3 regions of the Phocaeicola dorei genome follow, and region 1 is predicted to be linked to each of the others. Evidence: riboswitches for the same ligand, from Rfam matches in the RefSeq annotation. Region 1 holds a riboswitch; each other region holds the start of a gene.

Region 1 (7,665 bases):
AGCTTTGAAGCACCCCAATTGGGAGATGGGAGCGAAGATAACCATTGATTCGGCTTCCATGATGAACAAGGGGTTTGAAGTGATTGAGGCTAAATGGTTATTCGGAATGCGTCCGGAGCAAATTGAAGTGGTAGTTCATCCACAATCTGTCATTCATTCTATGGTGCAGTTTGAGGATGGGGCCGTGAAAGCGCAATTGGGCATGCCCGATATGCGTTTGCCTATTCAATATGCTTTTTCGTATCCGGAGCGTGTGAAATCTTCTTTCGAACGGTTGGATTTTGCCCGTATAACAGACCTGACTTTTGAACAGCCTGATACTAAACGTTTTCGTAATTTGGCATTGGCATACGAGGCTTTGTATCGGGCCGGAAATATGCCCTGTATAGTGAATGCAGCTAATGAAGTGGTGGTGGATGCTTTCCTGAAAGACAAAATATCTTTCCTGGGTATGAGTGATGTCATAGAACGGACTATGGGTAAAGTTGCTTATATCAAGGAACCGACTTATGAAGACTATGTGGCTACTGATACTGAGGCACGTCGGGTAGCGTTATCCCTTTTGTCATCTTAAATGGTAGTTGACAGAGAATTATGTTAATTATAAATTATAAAATAGTAAATAGCTAGATGGAAACATTTTTGATTCGTGCCCTTCAATTGATAATGAGCCTTTCATTATTGGTCATTATTCATGAGGGAGGACATTTTCTTTTTTCACGTCTTTTTAAAGTAAGAGTAGAGAAGTTCTACATATTTTTTGATCCGTGGTTTTCTTTGTTCAAATTCAAACCGAAGAACAGTGATACGGAATATGGTATTGGCTGGGTGCCTTTGGGGGGATATGTGAAAATTTCGGGTATGATAGACGAGTCTATGGATACCGAGCAGATGAAACAGCCTGCTAAACCATGGGAATTTCGTTCAAAACCGGCTTGGCAGCGTCTGCTTATCATGGTGGGTGGTGTCTTGATGAATTTCTTGCTGGCTATCTTCATCTATTCCATGATTTTATTCCATTGGGGAGATTCTTTTGTGTCGCTGCAAGACATGACTCATGGTATGAAATTTAATGAGCGTGCTCGGGAAATAGGCTTCCGTGACGGTGATATTCTCCTTCGCGCAGATGAAAAACCATTGGAGCGTTTCGGGATGGATATGCTTCGTGATATTGCTGAGGCACGTACAGTGACTGTATCGCGCGATGGAAAGGAAACCGAAGTATATATGCCTGAGATCAGCTTGTTGGATATAGCAAAGGATGATCCGATGTTTGTTACGGCGTTAGTTCCTAATGTTGTTGACTCGGTGATACCGGGCGGTGGCTTGGATAAGGCCGGTATACAGAAGGGAGATAGTTTGATTGCGGTCAACGGTGAAATGTTGAACTCATGGAATGCATTGGTGGAAAAACTAGATAATATGCAGGCTGATGCGGAAACTACCGGAGATAAAGGAGTTGCTATGCAAATGGTTTATTCTCGTGGAGGATTGCGTGATACGGTTACCGTGCATACGGACTCACTGTTTAGAGTGGGGGCAACATTTCTTTCATTGGCCGATTATAAAGAAACTACCCGTGAATATGGATTCTTTGAATCTTTTCCTGCAGGGGTACAATTAGGAGTAAATACATTAAAAGGATATGTGAACGATATGAAATATGTGTTCACCAAAGAAGGAGCCAAGAGTGTAGGTGGTTTTGGAACGATAGGAAGTATTTTTCCGAAAGTATGGGATTGGCATCGTTTTTGGGAAATGACTGCTTTTCTGTCAATCATCCTTGCGTTTATGAATATTCTGCCTATTCCGGCATTGGATGGCGGACATGTATTATTCCTGCTTTATGAAATCATTGCCCGTCGTAAGCCGAGTGACAAATTTATGGAATATGCGCAGATGGTAGGTATGTTTCTATTGTTTGCCTTGCTCATTTGGGCGAACTTTAATGATATCATGCGATTCTTGTTCTAAGTTTGCATGACAGAAAAGGACACGGCATTTTTATAACAATGCCGATAGGCACGGATTTCCGCAAAGATTGAATCAATCATCTTTGCGGAAATCTGCGTTTTTTATATTGTTTTTCTCCCGTGGTGAAAAAAAGACATAAAAAAAGAGCGAAAGTTCTTATCAAACCCGCTCACATCCTGAAGAACCCCCCTCCATAATGGGGTTCTTTTCATCTTTCTCGTCTCAGTTGCGTTATCCTCTCTCTTGTACCTAAAAAAACAGCTCTTTTAATACCTATAAAACTAATTTCCTGAAAACTTTCTTTTTCTAATTACCTTAAATCTTGCTGCTAATACCTTTCTAAATCAATCTTTCTTTACCTAAATCTAATACCTTAAATTAAAATCTTTACCTTAATACTTAATACCTAATTTTGTTCTTTTCTTTATTAACTTAATATTTGGTTTCACAACCACATTGCAAAGGTACGGCTTTTCTTGATATTAGCAAGTAAATAGATGCTGAAAAACATAAAAAAGGGTGAATTCATGATATATATCAAGAAAACACCCTTTTTTTATTTCTTTTAGCGTTATCGCACACGGATGATGCGTTGGTTACTGCTTCCCCTAAATTCCAAGTAAGGAGAGTACAAATCCGGCTCGAATCGTCCGTCTACTATAACATCCACATAATCCAGTACCGGTTTTAACATTTCATCGTTTTGTATTTGTTCAAATGTATATCCTGTATAACACCAGATGTTTTGTCCGGTAGCTTCTTTGATCTGTTTGACTAGAGCCAGGAATTCTTGAGGATGATAAAGTGGATCTCCACCGGAAAAGGTGATTCCGTCCAATAATGGATTAGCATTTATTTCGCAGATAATTTTTTCTATTTTTTCCGGTGTGAGCGGAGTGCCTGCCGATGGGTTCCAGGATTCGGGATTCTGGCAACCGCGACAATGGTGACGGCATCCGGCTAGATAGATAGAATAGCGGATGCCTTCACCGTCGACTATTGTTTCAGGATAGGTAAATAACAAGTTCATGCTGATTATCCATGCTTTACCCGGTCACGCTCTTCGGCACGCTTGGCTGAATTCCAAGTGCTGAGGTCGCCTGTCAAATACCCGGTAATGCGACGCATTCGCATTATATTCTCGCTCTGGCAAACAGGGCACTTGTCGTAAATGACCCCTTTGTAACCGCAAGCCTGACAAGTATCAACAGGATGATTGATGGAACCGTATCCAATGCCTTCGTCATGCATTACTTTTACAATCTTGGCTATGGCTTTTACATTTTTCTGAGCTTCTCCGTCCAGTTCTACGTAAGTGATATGTCCTCCGCGGGTAATGGCGTGGAAAGGAGCTTCCCGTTTTATCTTCTCGGTGATGGTGATGGGCTCTTTTACATCTACGTGGAAAGAGTTTACATAATAGTCATTATCCGTCACGCCGGGAATGATGCCGTATTTGCGGCGGTCCATACGGGTGAATCGTCCGGAAAGTCCTTCGGCAGGCGTGGCAAGTACGGAGAAATTCAACTGATATTTCTGTTTGTATTCGTCTGCCACTTTATTCATTTCCGTAACGGCTTCGAATAATGTATCCCATGCTTTCTGGCTATGTGCGTGACCTTCTCCATAAAGAGCCATCATGGCATTGTGCCCGCCGATAAAGCCTATCCCCAATGTGCCTTGACGCAATACATCCCCCACCTGGTCGTTGGGCGAAAGTTTTCCTCCGCCTTTCCACACATCATTCCCCATCATGAACGGGAACTGGCGTGCCAAGGCTGTACGTTGATACTGGTAGCGTGCATACAATTGTTCGGCGATTAGTTCGGACAAAGCATGTACACTTTCTATGAATATTTCTTTTGCTTTTCTTTCTATGGCCTCTTTTTTGCCTGATTCTTCCAGACTTTCTGCCTTGATGCGTGCTTCGATGGCCAGCCGGGGCATATTCATAGTGGTGAATGACAGGTTGCCACGTCCTAATGAACTTTTTTCACCCGCTACATTTTCGTATACGCGGGTACGGCATCCCATAGTTGCCAGTTCATAGCGGTAACGTTTAGGGTCCTTGATATCCCATTTCTCATTTTTGTTATAAGGAGTATCCAAAAACATAAAATTAGGGAACAAGGCTTTTGCGGTGGTACGGCAAGCTTTCAGAAACAAGTCGAAATTGGGAGCTTGGAATTCCATGTTGCCTTCCAGTGCCGCTTCGAAATTTTCCATGGCTTTCTTATAGTCCTCTTCGGAATAAGATACTCCGTCTTTAACCTTGAATATCTGTATGGGGAAGACTGGTACTTCGCCACGGGTACCCAGGCCTTCGATGGTAGCTTTCAGCAGTTCCTCTATGACCATGCGGCCTTCGGGAGAAGTGTCTGTTCCATAATTGATGGAACTGAATACGACTTGATTTCCCCCTCGCGAATGCATGGTGTTCAGGTTGTGGATGAATCCTTCCATTGCCTGATGTGTATCTTTGCGCGTCATGGCGTATGCTTTCTCTTCAATTTTCTTGAGAGCCTCTGTTCCGGGTTCTTTTCCTTCTACTTCTATATAAAACTCGGTTAAAGTTTTCAGATGTTTGCGAAATGTCTTCCGTACCCCTTCCGCCATAAAGAAGTCGAAGGCGGGGATAGCCTGTCCGCCATGTTGCTCGTTCTGGTTTGTCTGGAATATGATGGTGGCCAGAGTGGCATAACTTTGAATGGACTGTGGAGTACGGATACTTCCGTTTTTAGTGCGGAAGCCGCGTTCGAACAAGTCATCCAGGTCATATTGGATACAAGTGGTAGTCTTGGTGGGATAGTAATCCAAATCATGTATATGTATGTCGCCCAACTGATGCGCTTCGGCATATTTTTTAGGCAACAAATATTTATAGGTATAGTCTTTAGTAACTTCCGAGGCAAAAGTCATCATCTGTCCGGCGGGAGTATGGCTGGACATGTTGGCATTACTCAGGTTGACATCATTTTTGTCGATGGCTACAATGCCGTCCATGATGTGCTTCATTTGCGTTTTACGGTCGCGTTCCGTATTCCGCCATTCGCGATAAATAATGTATTTCTTAGCCACTTCGGGACGTACTTTCATCAGTTCCTTTTCTACCAGATCCTGAATCTCTTCCACACTGATGGTTGGAGATACAAAATTGCTGATAACCCGCATGGTAATTTCAGCAATCAGTTTGTCTTCATTGTCAATTCCGGAGGCATGGAATGCCTTGCCGATTGCATTTTTAATTTTACTGATGGAAAAGTCTTCCCGCTTTCCATCACGCTTAATAATACAAATCTCAGCGTAATTCATTGTTGGAAAAATTAATTGTTAATTTAAAAAACTTGGCTGTCCTTCCAGGCAGGTTTTCTGACTTATCTCTCCCTTAAAACGCCTTCCCGCAAATAGTTTTGTAGTGGCATATTGTTTCAGTTCAACGAGAATTACAGCAGCGGGTACTGTTGCTGATTTTCACGGCATTCCCTCTTAGAAGGGGTTAACTTCACCTTGTCGGACGGCTACAAAGGTATAACATTTTGGGAAACTTTCTGTTTAAAAAATAAATAAAAGTTTTCCAAAACGGATAACTTATTGAAGATGGGAGGGTTATAAAATGTACCACAATGCCATCATATGGCAGATTGTTCCTCCTAATACAAACAGATGGAAAACAGAGTGCATATAGGGCAATTGGGGGAAGGAATAAAAGACAGCTCCGGTGATGTAAGACACTCCTTCGCCGATTAACCAATAAATAAAAACAGGAGGTACATGTTGGCAGAGCGGCTTGAAACCTACAAAAATGCTGCATCCCATGGCTATATAGCAAATTGTTTCCAGGTTGCTATGTTCTTTCAGGTTACAAAAACATAGAATGATCCCGGCGAGGGCGCATAGCCATACGAAACTAAGAATTCCCCATCCCCAATAATCTGCTTCCCGCAAGGCTATCAGCATGATGGGGGAATAGCTTCCTGCGATATGCAGATAAATCGAAGCATGATCGAATTTGCGCAACACTTCGCGGTGAGGAGATGGTTTGCTGGCATGATACCAGGTGGAGCTGATATAGGAAGACAGCATACCGAATAGATAGAGCCACATGCCACCTGTTGCCCACGGATTGCCACTTTTCATGGCAGTAAGCAACAGATAACCGCCGCCGGCGATACCTATCAGGATACCAACACCATGTGACAGGGTATTGGCCCACTCTTCTCCTTTGGTATAGTGTATGGTCAATTTCTTATAAGTTTTTGGGTGTTAATCCCATGCTTTTTGCTTTCTTCAACATGTGTTCTAAAGCAGCATCATGTTCATTAGGGATGATTCCATCCAGTATGGCATCCTTGATAGAACTTTTCAGACTGCCTATTTCACGGCAGGGCTGCAGGTCGAATATCCGCATAATTTCTTCTCCGTCTACCGGAGGTTGGAAATTGCGTATCCAGTCTTTTTCTTCCAGGTCTTTCAGTTTCTGGCGTACCAGTTTGAAGTTATCCAGGAATTTTTGTTTTCGTGCTTCATTTTTTGAAGTGATGTCCGCTTCGCACAGCATCATCAAGTCGTCAATATCATCTCCGGCTTCAAAAAGCAGACGTCGCACGGCGGAATCAGTTACTACATCATCTGCGATAACAATGGGACGCATGTGCAGGCTGACTAACTTTTGGACATATTTCATCTTCTCATTCATGGGCAGTTTCATCTTGCGGAAGAGGTCCGGAATCATTTTCTCACCGATAAAGTTATGATTATGGAAAGTCCATCCTATACGTGGTTCCCAGCGTTTGGTACGTGGCTTGCCTATATCATGCAACAGAGTGGCCCAACGTAGCCATAGGTTGTCGGTATGTTTGGAAATATTGTCCACAACTTCCAAGGTATGGTAGAAGTTATCTTTATGGGCACGGCCGTTCCGGGTTTCCACTCCTTGCAACGCTACCAGTTCAGGAAAAATCAAAGGTAACAGTCCGCAGCGGTCCAGTTCTATAAAGCCTTTGGACGGTATGGGGGCGAGCAAGATCTTGTTCAACTCGTCGGCGATGCGCTCTTTGGAGATAATATGAATGCGTTCCTTGTTACGTGACAGTGCTTCGAAAGTGGTGTCATCAATATAGAAATTCAGTTGTGTGGCAAACCGGACACAACGCATCATGCGGAGCGGATCGTCACTGAAAGTGATGTCCGGGTCCAGCGGCGTACGGATAGTTCTCTCTTTCAAATCGTCCAGTCCATTAAAAGGATCTACCAATTCACCGAAACGTGCTTTGTTCAGGCACACTGCCATGGCATTGATCGTAAAATCGCGCCGGTTTTGGTCGTCCTCCAAGGTGCCGTCCTCTACTACGGGCTTACGGCTGTCATGGCTGTACGACTCTTTACGGGCACCGACAAACTCCACTTCCGTGTCATGGTATTTAACTTGTGCCGTGCCGAAATTCTTAAAAACAGAAACGTGTGCTCCGCGTCCCAGCTTCTTGCCGAGGGCTTGTGCCATTTCAATTCCGCTTCCTACTACTACAACGTCTATATCCTTAGAGGGACGTGCCAAAAATATATCTCGTACATAACCTCCTACAACGTAACATTCCAATCCCAGTTCGTCTGCCGTTTCGGAGATTAACTTGAATATCTTATTATTAAAATGTTCTTTTAGTTCCATATTCATCTTAAAGAGGGGCAAATTTA
Region 2 (7,665 bases), 2.1 Mb from region 1:
ACGGAACTCACTGAGATGATGATATTCAAAAGTCAGTTTTGAATACGTGCTTGTTTTAATAAAAGAACGAAAACCTACTGTCTGATTTTTCAGTTTTGGCAATTCGGTATATCCATCTCCGTCACTGTCATAACCGCTTCTTTCTCTGTTCTGTCCAAAAATATACAATCCTGCTTTATGATTATCAGTCACTAATGAAGCGTTCAGTGTCGTATTATTGTCCCAAGAAGAAGTACCTCCTATACCTGTCAGGGTATGTGTCAATTGTCCTGAATTCCGTACAGGCTCCTTAGTGATAATATTAATGGTTCCCGCAATGGCTGAAGAGCCGAACAATGCCGAACCTCCTCCGCGCATCACTTCTACACGCTCAATCATATTGGCAGGTATCTGTTCCAATCCATATACACCGGCCAAAGCACTGAATATAGGACGCGAGTCGATCAATATCTGCGTATAAGGGCCATCCAACCCATTGATACGTACTTGTTGGAAACCACAGTTCTGACAATTATTTTCCACACGCACTCCGGGTTGGAAATTCAGCCCTTGCGACAATGTAGAGGAATTTGTATTCTCAAATACTTTCACATCCATTACGTTTACCAAAGTAGGTGCCATACGGCGGGTGGTCTCACTACGATTGGCAGACACCACTACTCCATCCAACGCTATCAGATCCTCTTCTATCTCGAAGTTCTCCTCCAAAGTTTTCCCTTTTCTTAAAGTTACTTTCCGGCTGACTGTCTTATAACCGACAGCACTTACCTCCATGGTAAATTCTCCTTCAGGCAGATTTTTAAGAAAATAGTGTCCACTGGCGTCAGTCATAGTCCCTATGGTAGTCCCTTTCAGCGATACACTGATAAAAGAGAGGTGTTCTTTCGTACTCTCATCTAATACATGTCCTATAATATTTGCATCAGACTTATTCAATTCATTGGCGTGCGCAGCCAGTGACGAGAGTAAAAAGCATACTACTCCCATCAAGAAAAAAATGTATTTCTTCATGTGTTCTTGTTCTGTTTATTTATGAATAAAAGGATAGCGGTCAGAAGAACGAATCCGTATGCACATAATGGCAACGGAAAACATTCTACTAACGTGAAAATTCTTTATTTAATAAACAACAGGAGGCGCACGCAAATAAATGCCGCAACAAGCTTTTGCCAGTTTAATGTGTTCTACAATCGGAGTAGCCAGCAAGCATAGCAATACTAATAAGATTGATGCGGAAAATGGTGTGAGCAAACTATCGGAAGCAGCGAAAGAAGAGAGGAAGAAAATTGTTTCCAATTCCACCTCCGTATGTTGATGCTCCCCTTTAAACGGATGCGAATGTACGATGATTACCCCATTTACCACATGCGAGTGAGTAAAAAGGGTGATCCCTCCCAAATAGGCAATAAATATCAGCGGAAGGAAGAGCTTTAGAATATGAATCAAATATTTCTTCATCGTAACGGGGACAAAGATAGAACTATTTCCAATAGCAGTCAATACCTATTAATAGTAGTTATGGATTTAAAATCGGAAACAAGCCTCTCATCCTGCCAAAGAAAATGCCCATTCGTCCTTAGTTGTCCCTTCCTTATATATTAAGAAGCCTATAAATCAGTATCAAACATCACAAAAATGTTTCTTTTATTTTCAGAATCCCAAAAGATTTTAAAATAAAACCCTACCTTTGCATCAGATTTGGTGATGTAAGTACTTTCCGTATTTGCATAAAAGGGAATTCGGTTATAGAATCCGAAGCAGTGCCCGCTACTGTGAAGCCCGTCCAATGAAAAGCAACTCTCGCCATGCCACTGTTTCCTTTGTAAGAAATGGGAAGGCGCTTTTCAGGGTGAAGCCAGGAAACCTGCCAAGTCTGAACATAGATAATTCACGCTTTCCCGGGGCCAGGAAAGCTAATTATTAATTCTTAAATTATTTCGATGAAAAAGAAATGTTTACTGACAGCCTTATTCGGCAGCATGGTGGTGTGTGCATCCGCCCAGATATCGTTAAGTGGAAAAGTAGTGGATGCCCGTACAGGAAAGCCGGTGGAAGGCGCTAACGTACGTTTGGAACAAACTACAATAGGATGTGCTACCAATCCTAAAGGAGAATTTTTGTTGAAAGACATCAAAGAGGGGACGTATACCCTGCGTACCAGTTGCCTGAATTATGCTCCTGTTACTCAGAAAGTCAGTCAAAGTCAAAAAGAAATGGTGATAAGGCTGAAAGGTACCACTTTCAACATGGATCAGGTAGTGGTAACCGGAACCGGAACTCACCACAAGCTGAAAGACAGCCCTGTACCCGTAGAGGTCATTTCCCAACGTGACCTGCAAAATGCCAATCCATCCAGTTTCCAGGATGCTTTGGTGAAACTAGTTCCCTCTATCTCGGTGCAAACCACCGCTATGGGAACAACCCTATACGTAAACGGACTGCCTGATAAATACCTCCTCGTATTAATTAACGGTAAAAAAGTAGCCGGAGATATTTCGGGGTCTATAGATTACGACCGGATCAATATGGATGCCGTAAAACGTATTGAAGTATTAAAAGGAGCATCTTCCGCCCTTTATGGCAGTGACGCCATCGCAGGAGTAATCAATATCATTACCGATGATCCTAAATCTGCATTGAATGTATCTTCCAATACCCGTGTAAGTTCTCACGGACGAATTTCAGAATCAGTCAACGCAGACGCCAATGATGGAAAATTATCCGCACACTTGAACTATAATTACCGCACTTCGGATGGATGGCAACTGAATCCGTATGAGGAAAGCAAGGGAGAACTGGTGGAAACCACAAAGAAACCGGTCTATAAAAATCATTCGCATAATGTGAGCCAAACCTTGAGCTACGCAGCCACAGAGCGTTTAAGTCTTCATTTAAACGGTAATCTTTTTATCAGCGAAAACGACCGTACCGGAGCTTACGATTACAACAACCGGCATCAGTCCTATACAGTGGGTGGAACAGCCAAATATCTGTTGGCTAAGCGGGCTTCATATATAGAAGGGAATATAAGCACCACCAATTTCCGTTCTTTTTATGACTATATAAATGATGCAAAAACGCATAAAACCGGTGATGAAGTCCTCAGTAAAGACCAGACTTACACCAATGCCAATCTAAAAGGTGTATTCAAAACTCACGAGAACAATACACTTTTTACCGGACTGGACTATGTATTCGAAGGCTTGGAGCCGACTGAAACCAGCAAGATGCTGAATAATGAATACCAAAGTGTTTATACACTGGCAGCATACGTACAGGACGAAGTAAAACTACTGGATGCAATCAGCGTAGTGGCAGGTATACGATATGCCTATAATGAAAAGTTTAAAAGCCAGTTCACGCCCAAACTATCCTTGATGTACCAATATTCAGGACTGAATGTACGTGCATCTTACGCTGCCGGATTCCGTTCACCTACCTTGCAACAAATGTATGCCGTTTCTGAAAGCCGTGGACAAATCACTGTCGGAGACCCTGGCCTGGACCCGGAAAAGAGCAATTTCTATAATTTGAATATAGAATACAATCATCGCTTGTTCTCCATTGCCGCTTCCATTTATCAGAATGACCTGAAAGACAAGATCGAAGCGGAAGATATAGGAACAACACCCGAAGATATTGAAAACGGTATCACTCGCAGACGCCAGTACCGTAATATAGAAAAGGCACGTGTGAAAGGCTTTGACATAGGTTTTTCAGTCCGTCCCTTCACAGGCTTCATGTTCGGAGCAAACTATATTTACACGGACGGGCGCAACCGTACAGAAGACATCCGTTTGGAAAGAACAGTACGTCACTCGGGTAATTTCAATGCCAGTTGGCGAAAAACATGGAATGATTATACATTCAATATTGCAATCAACGGACGCTATCAAGGTACACGCTGGTCTAAAACTTACGGTGACGCCCCCGCCCACCAGCTTTGGGATATCAACACACGCCATTCATTCAATTTAAAATCTGTTGCTCTGGAACCCGCCGTCGGAGTTGAAAACATTTTCAATTACACAGATGACCGTCCTTATAACAGTAATTATGCAACTCTGACACCGGGACGCTCTTTCTATGTCAGTCTGCTGGTTCGTTTCAAGCAATAAAACTATTTTTAGCATGGCTTCTAAAACCAGACTTGTCTATCTGCTCATAACAACTTTCTGCCTGGCAGGTTGCGGCTATAAAAGCCGCAACCCAGTGAGTGAAAACGGGCTATCTTCCGCAGATACCATACAAACAGCCTTGGCCCCCCGTTATGCCAAAGGCTTCAAAATAACTGTTCGTCCGGATGGAGTAAAGCTTCTGTACATCTCGGAGCCGAACAATAACCATGCAATACCCGAACTTTTCGCCTTAGTTCCTAAAGGAACAAAAGCCGAGATACCCGATGGCTATACCGTTATTCCGACTCCGACAGACAGAGTAATCTGCATGACCACGCCGCAACTGGCAGGTTTTACCGGTCTGAATGCTTATGACAAAGTGGTAGCGACAAGTACCACCCGCCGGATGCAGAATAAGGAATGGCTTGCCCGATTAAAAGACGGACGGGTGAAAAAGATAGGAATGGAAGGAAACTTTGATACGGAAATTATCATTGCATCCCAACCCGATATCATTTTCGTATCTCCCAACCGCCGGGGAGGGTATGAAGTGATGAAAGGGCTGAACATCCCTCTGGTCCCCTATTGGGCATTCAAGGAAACATCACCATTGGGGCTGTCCGAATGGATCAAGGTAGCAGGTATGTTTATCGGTAAAGAGGAAGAGGCATGCCAATTATTTGCACAAATGGAACAACGCTATAACCTATTGAAAGCCAAAGTTTCCAATGTAAAACAGCGTCCCAGTGTATTCAGCGGAGAAATGAGAAGAGGTACCTGGTATGTACCCGGAGGACAAAGTTTCTATGCCCGCTTGTTCGCCGACGCAGGGGCCGATTACTTTATGAAGGATAATCCTGAAACAGGAGGTGTACTCATGGATTTTGAAACCGTATACGCCAAAGGATATAATGCCGGCTACTGGAGAGTGATGAATGGTTATAAAGGAGAATTCTCTTATGAAGCATTAAAAGCTTCCAATCCACAATATGCTGATTTTCGGGCTTTTAAAGAAAAGAAAGTTATTTATTGCAATCTGGAATGGATACCTTTGTATGAGAATCTTCCCCTCTCACCCGATGTTCTTCTGAGTGACATGATAAAAGCTTTTCACCCGGAACTACTTCCCGATTATCATCCTGTGTTTTATTCGCTTCTGGAAAAAGAATAAGTATTCCAGTTCTCATACTTATGGTAACAAACAGTTTTAATCCGGCTTATCTATTTCACTATTACAAAAATGGCTGAAGTCTTGAACTTCAGCCATTCCGTAAAACGGTTATCCTAATATACCGGCAATATCCTCCGCCATCTGCTTGTCAGTCAACCTGTTGGCTTTCATCAGCTCATCCAGATTATAGCGGTCTGCAAATTCTTTACGAAGTCCGTAATTCAGCACCCGCATTTCAGAATTACCATAATAACGCGCTATCTTCTCGCCGAATCCTCCATCCAGCACCCCGTCTTCCAACGTTACGACAATACGATGCCCCACTTTCAACTCTTCCAGCATCGGTTCGTCAAGCCCTGTTATGTAACGGGGATTAATCAAAGTAGCCTCAACACCCGACTCTTCCCGGAGCTTATTCTTCAAAGCCTGTCCCAAATCATAGAAAGCACCCAATGCAAGAATAGCGACAGTTTCTCCCCTGGCTGTCATTTTGTAGCGGTTTAACTCGCTATAATCCGTGTCAAACTCTTCCTTACGATGCACCACTGCCGCTCCCGGCACACGGATAGCAACGGGATATTCCGTCTGGCGGACAGCCCATTCCAACATAGCAAAATACTCTTCGGAACACGTAGGAGCCAGATAAACCATATTCGGGATGTTGCTGATAAGCGGAATATCGAAGAAACCCAGATGAGTCACATCGTTCATTCCGGCTACTGTCCCCATAAACACAGTGATCACCGCCGGATTTCCATTGATACACAAATCCTGAGACAACTGGTCATAGCAACGCTGGACAAAAGTACTGTAAACCCCGTACACCGGACGTCCGCCACCGGCAGCGATACCCGATGCCAATGCCACGGCATGTTCCTCGGCAATACCTACATCCACAAACTGACGCCCTGCCTGTTTCCGGCGTTCAGGAGTAAAACCTATCACAGTAGGAGTACCCGAGCTGATGGCAACAACCGTGTGGTCCTCCTTCATCTTCTCCAACAAAAACTTCCCGGTCAGGCTATGGTAATCCTCCATACCGCTGCAATCCACCTTCGGCTTACCCGTTTCCAGATCGAAAGGCATCTCCCAATGAAATTCCTCCCGGTCGGCTTCTGCCGGAGCGTATCCCTTTCCTTTCTGTGTGTGAATATGAACCACTGTGGGACGTGATGTATCTTTCACCTTGGCAAAAGCCGCAATCAAAGACGGAATATCATTCCCCTCTCCCACATAAAGATAATCCAACCCCAGAGAACGGAAGAAATTACAGGACGACCGTCCCTCCGTATCGCGCAGTTCCTTCAGGTTCTGATAGAGCCCACCGTGGTTTTCGGCAATGGACATTTCATTATCATTAACCACTATAATAAGGTTGGTTCCCATTTCTCCCGCATTACTCAGACCTTCATAAGCTTCCCCGCCGCTGAGCGATCCATCCCCTATCACGGCAATGATATTCTCGTATCCGCCTTTCAGATCTCTGGCTTTGGCAAGACCGCAAGCCAGACTGACAGAGGTGGAAGTATGGCCGATAGTGAAAAAATCGTGCCCGCTTTCCCGGGGATTGGTGTATCCGGACACCACATCATAATCCTCCGGATTCAGGAAAGCATCCTTACGCCCGGTCAGCATCTTATGTGTATAACTTTGATGGGATACATCATATACCATCTTATCCGTCGGTGAATTGAATACATAGTGCAATGCTATTGTAGCCTCCACCATTCCCAGATTAGGTCCCACATGCCCTCCGTGAGCACTTAACTTGGTCAATAATGCATTGCGGACTTCACCGGCCAACTGTCTTAACTGTTCCGCAGAAAACCGTTTTATGTCTTGCGGAGAATTTACTTGTTCAATATACATCGTTCTACCTATTTAAATGATTTCATCTGTTGTCTTACTTCATTCCGATGCGAACAAAGCCGCTTTCACTTCACAATGCAAAGATAAGCCAGCCCCCATTCATTCTTTGTAGATAAATTACAGATAGAATTACCATTTTTACAGAAAGGAACTGTATCACAAAAACATGGTATTGCAACCCGGTTATCAATTCTGCGAGAGCCGGTAATCACTGGGGGCGACACCTGTTATTTTCTTGAAAAGCACACTGAAGCACTGCACATTAGGATAGCCTAACTTCCGTGCCACAGCAGCAGGCGTATGACCGTCCTGCAACAACATGTGCCTGGCTATATCCAGCCGCTTCAGTTGAAAATATTCCTCCAAAGTCTTGCCGGTTTCAAATCTCAGCAGATCATTGAAGTAAGCGACAGACAAATCAAGCTCTCCCGCCATATAGCCGGATGTGGGCAACTTGCCGCCCTGCAATCTTCCGGATGCGATATATTCCACAAACAAACGTTCCAT
Region 3 (7,665 bases), 2.1 Mb from region 1:
GAATGCCGACCATGGTGGTTATGGGAGTTCCGGTAGTAAAATGTAAAATGATAGTAATGACTACACTGATAAAAATAGCCCCCATAGCCAACATGTTCAGCGTAAATCCTCCTTTCTTAAAGGCTGAGAAGAAACCGGGACCCACCTGCAAACCAATGGAATAGACGAACAAAATAAGACCGAATTCTTTTAGAAAATGTAGCAGGTGTTCATCCAGATTCAGATTGAAATGGCCGAATACGATACCGACAAAAAGAATCCATGTGACACCAAGTGAGATGCCGGATATTTTTATTTTACCCAGCATAATTCCAAAGGCGATAACTAGTGACAGAATGAGTACGGAGTGTGCTACACCTCCGCCCCAAAGATTGGGATATCCTTCAAAGAGGTTTTTAAGAAGTTCCATAGTATTAAGAAATATATTTATTTTTAACTAAGTCATCATTTTATATTTAAAATTTCCCATCATATGGGTTGGTAAAAGTATCCCCGGAAAAATCACTTCTGCGGGGATACACACACATTGAACAATTACAACGGCATATTGCCGTGCTTTTTAGGCGGATTGCTTTGGTTTTTGTTGTGACACATTTCCAAAGCCTGAATGAGTTTATAGCGGGTGTCACGGGGCATAATCACTTCATCAATCAAGCCGCGTTCTGCCGCACAATAAGGGTTAGAGAATTTATCTTCGTAATCTTTGATTATTTCTTGTTTTTCTTCAGGAGTGGATTTCCGATAGAGGATATTTACAGCTCCCGCAGCTCCCATAACGGCTATTTCCGCCTGTGGATAAGCCAGGTTCACATCGGCTCCCGTCGGTTTGCTGGACATGACAATGTAGGCACCTCCGTAAGCTTTACGGGTAATTAAAGTTACCTTGGGCACTGTAGCTTCGGCGTATGCATAAACTATCTTCGCACCGTGGCGGATGATGCCGTTGTGTTCCTGTATTGTTCCGGGCAGGAAGCCGGGAACATCCTCGAAAGTGATCAGAGGAATGTTAAAGCAGTCGCAGAAACGGATAAAACGGGCAGCCTTGTCACTGGCGTCAATGTCAAGGACGCCGGCCAGCCAGGCGGGCTGATTGGCAACAATACCTACGGAACGACCTCCCAGGCGACCGAACCCCACCACCACATTTTTAGCAAAGTGAGGCATCACCTCGAAGAAATACTGGTTATCCAGCACCGGTTCGATGATATCCTTTATATCATAAGGCATATTCGGATCTTCGGGAATGACAGTCTGCAACGCCTCCACCTGACGATGGATGTCATCGTTGCAGGGAACCAACGGCGCATCCTCCATATTGTTGGAAGGCAGGAAACTCAGCAATTCACGGATACTCATCAGCGTTTCCTCCTCATTGTCGCACATAAAATGGGTCACACCGCTTTTGCTGCTGTGGGTATAGGCACCGCCCAGTTCTTCCTTGCCCACCTCCTCGTTAGTCACAGTCTTCACCACATCCGGGCCGGTGATGAACATGTGGCTCTTCTCTTTTACCATAAAGATAAAATCGGTTAGTGCTGGTGAGTAGCAGGCTCCTCCGGCACAAGGACCCAAGATGGCGGAAATCTGCGGGATAACACCTGAGGCGATAGTGTTCTGATAGAAAATAGAGGCATATCCGGCAAGGCTGTTCACCCCTTCTTGGATGCGTGCGCCTCCCGAATCGTTCAAAGCGATAACGGGAGCTCCCGTCTTCAAAGCCAGTTGTTGCACCTTCACGATTTTGGCAGCATTGGTCTCGCTCAGCGAGCCGCCATGTGCGGTAAAATCATATGCATAGACAAACACCGGACGGCCGTCTATCTTTCCGTAACCGGTGACCATACCATCTCCGGCAATCTGCTTCTTCTCCATGCCGAAGTTGGTACAACGGTGGTTCACCAGCTTGTCCAGTTCATTGAACGTACCTTTGTCCAGCAACATTCCGATACGCTCGCGAGCGGTCATCTTCCCTTGGGCGTGTTGTTTCTCGATCTTGTCCACACCGCCGCCCAGCGACGCGCGTTTGTCCAGCTCTTTAAACCGGCTGTATATTTCTTCTCTTGTCATGATCAATCTTCTTTTATTATATCCAATACTATTAATACCTGGTTAGCATTGACGGAATCCCCTTCATTGACCAGGATATCCCTTACCGTGCAGTCCGAGGTCACTTTGTAGTTGCTCTGCATCTTCATGGCCTCCAGCACTACCACAATATCCCCGGATGACAGACGGTCTCCTTTCCGGACGGGAATTTTTACAACCTTTCCGGGCATGGGAGCTACAATCTTGTCATCCTGTCTCTCCTCGCCGCCCTTTTTCATACGCAGATACTTGGTCTGGGTGTCCACTATGTCCACATGATAGGAACGGTAGAACATATTCACATCATAACTCTTTCCACCCTCCCCACGGATCAGTTCGGCATTGAAGGAATTGCCATCGTGCAGGATGGAACAGCTTCCGTTCTCGGCCATAACGATATCCACATCATACGGTTTTCCGTCAATCATAAACTGTACCTTGTTTCCTTCCTTGCTCACCAACGTCACATCGGCTACGCGGTCTCCAATATGTATTTCCATACTTTTGCTTAATTAAATGAAGAATCAGATTCTCAATACTCCTTTCTGCAAGCCGAACTCACGCCAGCGGCTGATGGGACGGGCATCAGACAGCTGGGGACTCTTGTTCTCTTCCAGATTCATCAGATAGTCAATATAAGAGGCGATCATGGCGATATTCTCAATCTCCTCATTATTACCGTTGCCACGGAGCAGCATACGCGAGTTCTTCTCTATGAACAAGGTATTATACTCACCCTTTACAAAGTCGGGGGTATGCATGATGCGTTTCAGATAACTGAGGTTGGTCTTCAGCCCCGTAATCTTGTACTCGTAAAGTACCCGGCGCATACGTTCTATGGCATATTGGCGGGTCGTAGCCCATACAATCAGCTTGCCTATCATCGGGTCGTAATAGATGGGAATCTCGTAACCTTCGTAAACGTAGCTGTCAATGCGTACGCCGATGCCGTTAGGCTCCGTCAGCTGTTTGATGATACCCGGCGAAGGCATGAAGTTGTTCTCCGTGTCTTCCGCACAGATACGACATTCGATGGCATGACCGCGCTGGAAAAGTTCTTCTTGCTTCAGGTGCAGCACCTCGTTATTGGCTATACGGATTTGTTCTTTTACCAGATCCACGCCCACCACTTCTTCGGTGATGGGATGCTCCACCTGCAAACGGGTGTTCATCTCCAGAAAATAGAAATCGCGGTTCTTGTCCACCAGAAACTCGATAGTTCCGGCTCCCGAATAGTTCACCGCCCTGGCGGCAGCCACTGCCTTTTCCCCCATCTCCTGGCGGAGTTCCGGAGTAAGGAACGGAGACGGGCTCTCCTCTACAATCTTCTGGTTGCGACGCTGGACAGAACACTCGCGGTCAAACAGATGGATTACATTGCCATGATTGTCACCCAGAATTTGAAATTCTATATGATGGGGTTCCTCCACAAATTTTTCCAGATAAACCGTATCATCCCCGAAAGAAGACATGGACTCGGAACGGGCGGTGTTATATGCCTCCACCACTTCGTCTTCACTGTGTATCAGCCTCATCCCTTTACCGCCGCCTCCCATAGAAGCCTTCAGCATGACAGGATAGCCTATTGCATTACAGATACGTACCGCCTCTTCGGCACTTTGCAACGGTTGTTCCGTACCGGGGACCACGGGAACGCCTGCGGCAATCATACGCTTACGGGCGGCAATCTTGTCACCCATCGCTTCCATCGTCTCGGCGGAAGGGCTGATAAAGATGATCCCCTCCTCTTTGCATCGGCGGGCAAAATCAGCATTCTCGGACAAAAAACCATAACCGGGATGAATGGCATCGGCTTTGCATCGTTTGGCAGTCTCTATTACTTTTTCTATATTTAAATAGCTTTCCCTGGCTATAGCAGGACCTATAAGATAGGCCTCGTCAGCATACATCACATGATGAGAAGTGCGGTCGGCTTCTGAAAAGACAGCAACGGTCCGTATGCCCATTTCTCGGCAGGAACGCATTACACGTAAGGCTATTTCACCTCTGTTTGCAATCAATACTTTCTTTATCATTTTTCTTCTTATTATAACGGGGGTTAATTTCGCAGGCATAGAAACTGTCCTTGACGGCTTTCAGGCAGTCATGGCACAGGCAATCGGAATAATTCTCCATTAAATAGGTGCGTTGCAGAGCATCCAGTCGGACAGTTGCGCAATGACACGATAAAATATCATTGTGCATACAATCAAATGTTGCACCACAACGTGGACATACCTTTTTCATAGGCATTCCTCCCGTAAATTTTTTATTTTCTTATTTTCTTTCGTACTGCTTTCCTAATCCCACGAGTAAAAACAGCCTTTAATGAATGGCAGGTCTTCTGACTGACTCCTTATCTTGAAGCCTTCCCGATGTGAGGATTGTCACATCAGTGGCAAAGGTATTTTTCAAGATTCCAGCAGAGCTTCACAGCAGCGGGACTGTCCGGGATTTGCACCCGATTCCCTTTTAATCCGAATAGCAGATAGACTATCCGAAACCAATTCGGGGCAAAGATAATGGATTTTATAATTAAACGAAGCGGAAAAGATGAAAAAAGTGTTGCTTGAAGTTTTTTTTCTTTTTCCAGTTGTTTTATTGATTTAATTCCTAACTTTGTCAGTAATATCGGTTTCCGGATTAGCCGTTGGCGCGAAACGGAATTAAAAGGGAATCCTGTGCAAATCAGGAACTATCCCCGTAGCTGTAAGTTTTATCCTCCCATAGTGTGGGGAAGTGTTGTGACATTCTTAGCCACTGGTTATTGTGAAAACCGGGAAGGCGTTACAACGGAAACAAGTCAGAAGACCTGCCGTTATTGTTTATATCATTCATGGCTTTCGGGTGAAAGGCGATAGAACGAATCATACTGATCCTTTTTATTACTGGTTTCCATGAATTGTCGTGTGTGAAAGACTTATATTGAATAATGTGTGTTTTGTATAACCTTAATTTATAAGTATGATTAATTCAGAGGTATTTATTATTAAGAGAGATGGTAAAAAAGAAACTTTCTCTCTTGATAAAATTAAAAATGCAATAGCCAAAGCATTTTTGTCAGTAGGAAGTTTTGCTACCCAGGATGTGATTACTACTGTATTGAGTCGCGTTAGTGTCAGTGATGGAATGAATGTGGAAGAAATCCAGAATCAGGTGGAGGTGGCCCTGATGGCTGAACATTATTACAGTGTTGCCAAGGCGTATATGCTGTATCGTCAGAAACATTTGGAGGATCGTGAGGTGAGAGATAAACTGAAGTTTTTGCTTGACTATTGTGACGCTTCCAATCCGGCAACCGGCAGTAAATATGATGCGAATGCCAATGTGGAGAATAAGAATATTGCTACGCTGATAGGAGAGTTACCCAAATCAAATTTTATTCGTCTCAACCGTCGTCTGTTGACTGACCGTTTGAAAGACATGTATGGAAAGGAATTGTCCGATCGTTATTTGGAACTTCTGAATCATCATTTTATTTATAAAAATGATGAAACTAATCTGGCTAATTATTGTGCCAGCATTACTATGTATCCTTGGTTGAATAATGGTACGATAGCAGTGGGAGGGAACTCTACGGCTCCTACTAACTTGAAATCTTTTTGTGGTGGATTTGTCAATATGGTTTTTATTGTATCCAGTATGTTAAGTGGTGCCTGTGCTACTCCAGAGTTTTTGATGTATATGAATTATTTCATTGGTTTGGAATATGGGCAGGAATATTATAAGTATCCCGATAAGATTGTTGATTTATCTACCAAACAAAGAACAATAGACAAAATCATTACAGACTGTTTCGAGCAAATAGTATATTCTATTAACCAGCCTACAGGGGCGCGTAATTTTCAAGCCGTCTTTTGGAATGTAGCTTACTATGACAAATATTATTTTGAAAGTCTTTTTGGTAACTTCTTTTTTCCCGATGGAAGCCAACCTGACTGGAATTCACTAAGTTGGTTGCAGAAACGTTTCATGAAATGGTTTAATAAAGAGCGTACACGTACTGTTTTAACATTTCCTGTAGAAACAATGGCGCTTTTGACTAAAGATGGTGATGTATTAGATAAGGAATATGGTGACTTTACGGCTGAAATGTATTCCGAAGGTCATTCTTTCTTTACTTATATGAGTGATAATGCAGATTCTTTAAGTAGTTGCTGCCGTCTTCGCAATGAGATACAGGACAATGGTTTCAGCTATACTTTGGGAGCAGGTGGGGTTTCTACAGGCTCAAAAAGTGTGCTGACTATTAATTTGAACCGTTGCATCCAGCATGCGGTGAAATCCGGTATACTTTATCCGTTTTTTTTGGAAGAAGTGGTTGATTTGGTACACAAAGTCCAGTTGGCTTATAATGAGAATCTGAAATTGTTGCAGTCGAAAGGTATGCTGCCTTTGTTTGATGCTGGTTACATCAATATGAACCGTCAGTATCTAACTATCGGTGTTAATGGTTTGGTGGAAGCAGCGCAATTTATGGGTATTGAAATCAATGATAACCCTAAGTATGAAGCATTTGTTCAGGAGATTTTAGGAATGATTGAACGATATAATAGGAAGTACCGTACAAAGGATGTTTTGTTTAATTGCGAAATGATTCCTGCTGAGAATGTAGGAGTGAAGCACGCTAAATGGGATAAAGAAGCAGGCTTCCAAACATTCCGAGAATGTTATAACAGTTATTTCTATATTGTAGAAGACAAATCGTTGAATGTTGTCGATAAATTCCGTCTGCATGGACGCCGCTATATAAAGCATTTAACGGGAGGCTCGGCCTTGCACATGAATTTGGAAGAACATCTTAGTAAGGAGCAGTACAGACAACTACTTCGGGTAGCTGCTATAGAAGGCTGTAATTACTTTACATTTAATATACCGAATACCATTTGCAATGAATGTAAGCATATTGATAAGAGATACTTGCATGAATGTCCTGAATGTCATAGTCGGAATGTGGATTATCTGACACGTGTTATCGGGTATATGAAGCGGATCAGTAATTTTTCTCAGGCAAGGCAGAAGGAGGCTGCACAAAGATATTATGCTCCGTTACGTTGATTATGACATCGTATTTCAAGAAATTCCGGATGAAGTCACTCTGGCGATCAATCTCTCTAACTGTCCCAATAGGTGCAAGGGCTGTCATAGCCCTCATTTGTTGGAAAATGTAGGAGAATCTTTAACGGAAGAAAGTCTTGGGCATCTTTTACAGAAGTATGGAAAGGCGGTGACTTGCGTCTGTTTTATGGGAGGCGATGCCGAACCCTTTGAAGTGGAAAGGTTGGCAGGATTTCTTCACCGACAGTCTATCGCTTTGGTAAAGGTGGGTTGGTATTCGGGGAAGAATGAATTGCCGGAAGGTCTTTCCGTTCAGAACTTTGAATATATAAAGTTGGGACCGTATATTGAAAAATTGGGTGGCTTGAAATCTCCTGATACCAATCAGCATTTCTATCGGATATACGGGGATGAGATGAAAGATATTACCTATCGGTTTTGGCGTATCTGAAAAAGGCGGAAATAAATTCCGCCTTTTTCAGATAAATATATTAAGTTGGTTATGCTTCCGGTTGATAGTCT

The links. A riboswitch is a leader RNA that binds a small molecule or an ion and turns the genes downstream of it on or off. The one in region 1 is predicted to bind cobalamin.
Region 2: another riboswitch for cobalamin. It lies ahead of GKD17_RS10705 (TonB-dependent receptor); the one in region 1 lies ahead of GKD17_RS01995 (anaerobic ribonucleoside triphosphate reductase).
Region 3: another riboswitch for cobalamin. It lies ahead of nrdD (anaerobic ribonucleoside-triphosphate reductase); the one in region 1 lies ahead of GKD17_RS01995 (anaerobic ribonucleoside triphosphate reductase).

Annotation. Positions count from the first base shown of each region.
Region 1 covers NZ_CP046176.1:473,019-480,683, forward strand. Annotated here, with positions in the region: gene GKD17_RS01980 (1-deoxy-D-xylulose-5-phosphate reductoisomerase) at 1-574, shown strand, start outside; gene rseP (RIP metalloprotease RseP) at 631-1,974, shown strand; gene nrdG (anaerobic ribonucleoside-triphosphate reductase activating protein) at 2,546-3,004, opposite strand; gene GKD17_RS01995 (anaerobic ribonucleoside triphosphate reductase) at 3,010-5,286, opposite strand; cobalamin riboswitch at 5,317-5,499, opposite strand; gene trhA (PAQR family membrane homeostasis protein TrhA) at 5,581-6,216, opposite strand; gene GKD17_RS02005 (CCA tRNA nucleotidyltransferase) at 6,221-7,665, opposite strand, start outside.
Region 2 covers NZ_CP046176.1:2,553,996-2,561,660, reverse strand. Annotated here, with positions in the region: gene GKD17_RS10715 (TonB-dependent receptor) at 1-1,011, opposite strand, end outside; gene GKD17_RS10710 (hypothetical protein) at 1,120-1,500, opposite strand; cobalamin riboswitch at 1,683-1,886, shown strand; gene GKD17_RS10705 (TonB-dependent receptor) at 1,941-4,118, shown strand; gene GKD17_RS10700 (ABC transporter substrate-binding protein) at 4,132-5,289, shown strand; gene GKD17_RS10695 (1-deoxy-D-xylulose-5-phosphate synthase) at 5,398-7,158, opposite strand; gene GKD17_RS10690 (helix-turn-helix domain-containing protein) at 7,345-7,665, opposite strand, start outside.
Region 3 covers NZ_CP046176.1:2,570,523-2,578,187, forward strand. Annotated here, with positions in the region: gene GKD17_RS10745 (putative transporter) at 1-409, opposite strand, end outside; gene GKD17_RS10750 (acyl-CoA carboxylase subunit beta) at 535-2,067, opposite strand; gene GKD17_RS10755 (acyl-CoA carboxylase biotin carboxyl carrier protein subunit) at 2,070-2,585, opposite strand; gene accC (acetyl-CoA carboxylase biotin carboxylase subunit) at 2,610-4,121, opposite strand; gene GKD17_RS10765 (cysteine-rich CWC family protein) at 4,087-4,338, opposite strand; cobalamin riboswitch at 4,403-4,608, opposite strand; cobalamin riboswitch at 4,701-4,919, shown strand; gene nrdD (anaerobic ribonucleoside-triphosphate reductase) at 5,050-7,143, shown strand; gene nrdG (anaerobic ribonucleoside-triphosphate reductase activating protein) at 7,127-7,594, shown strand; gene GKD17_RS10780 (sirohydrochlorin cobaltochelatase) at 7,644-7,665, opposite strand, start outside.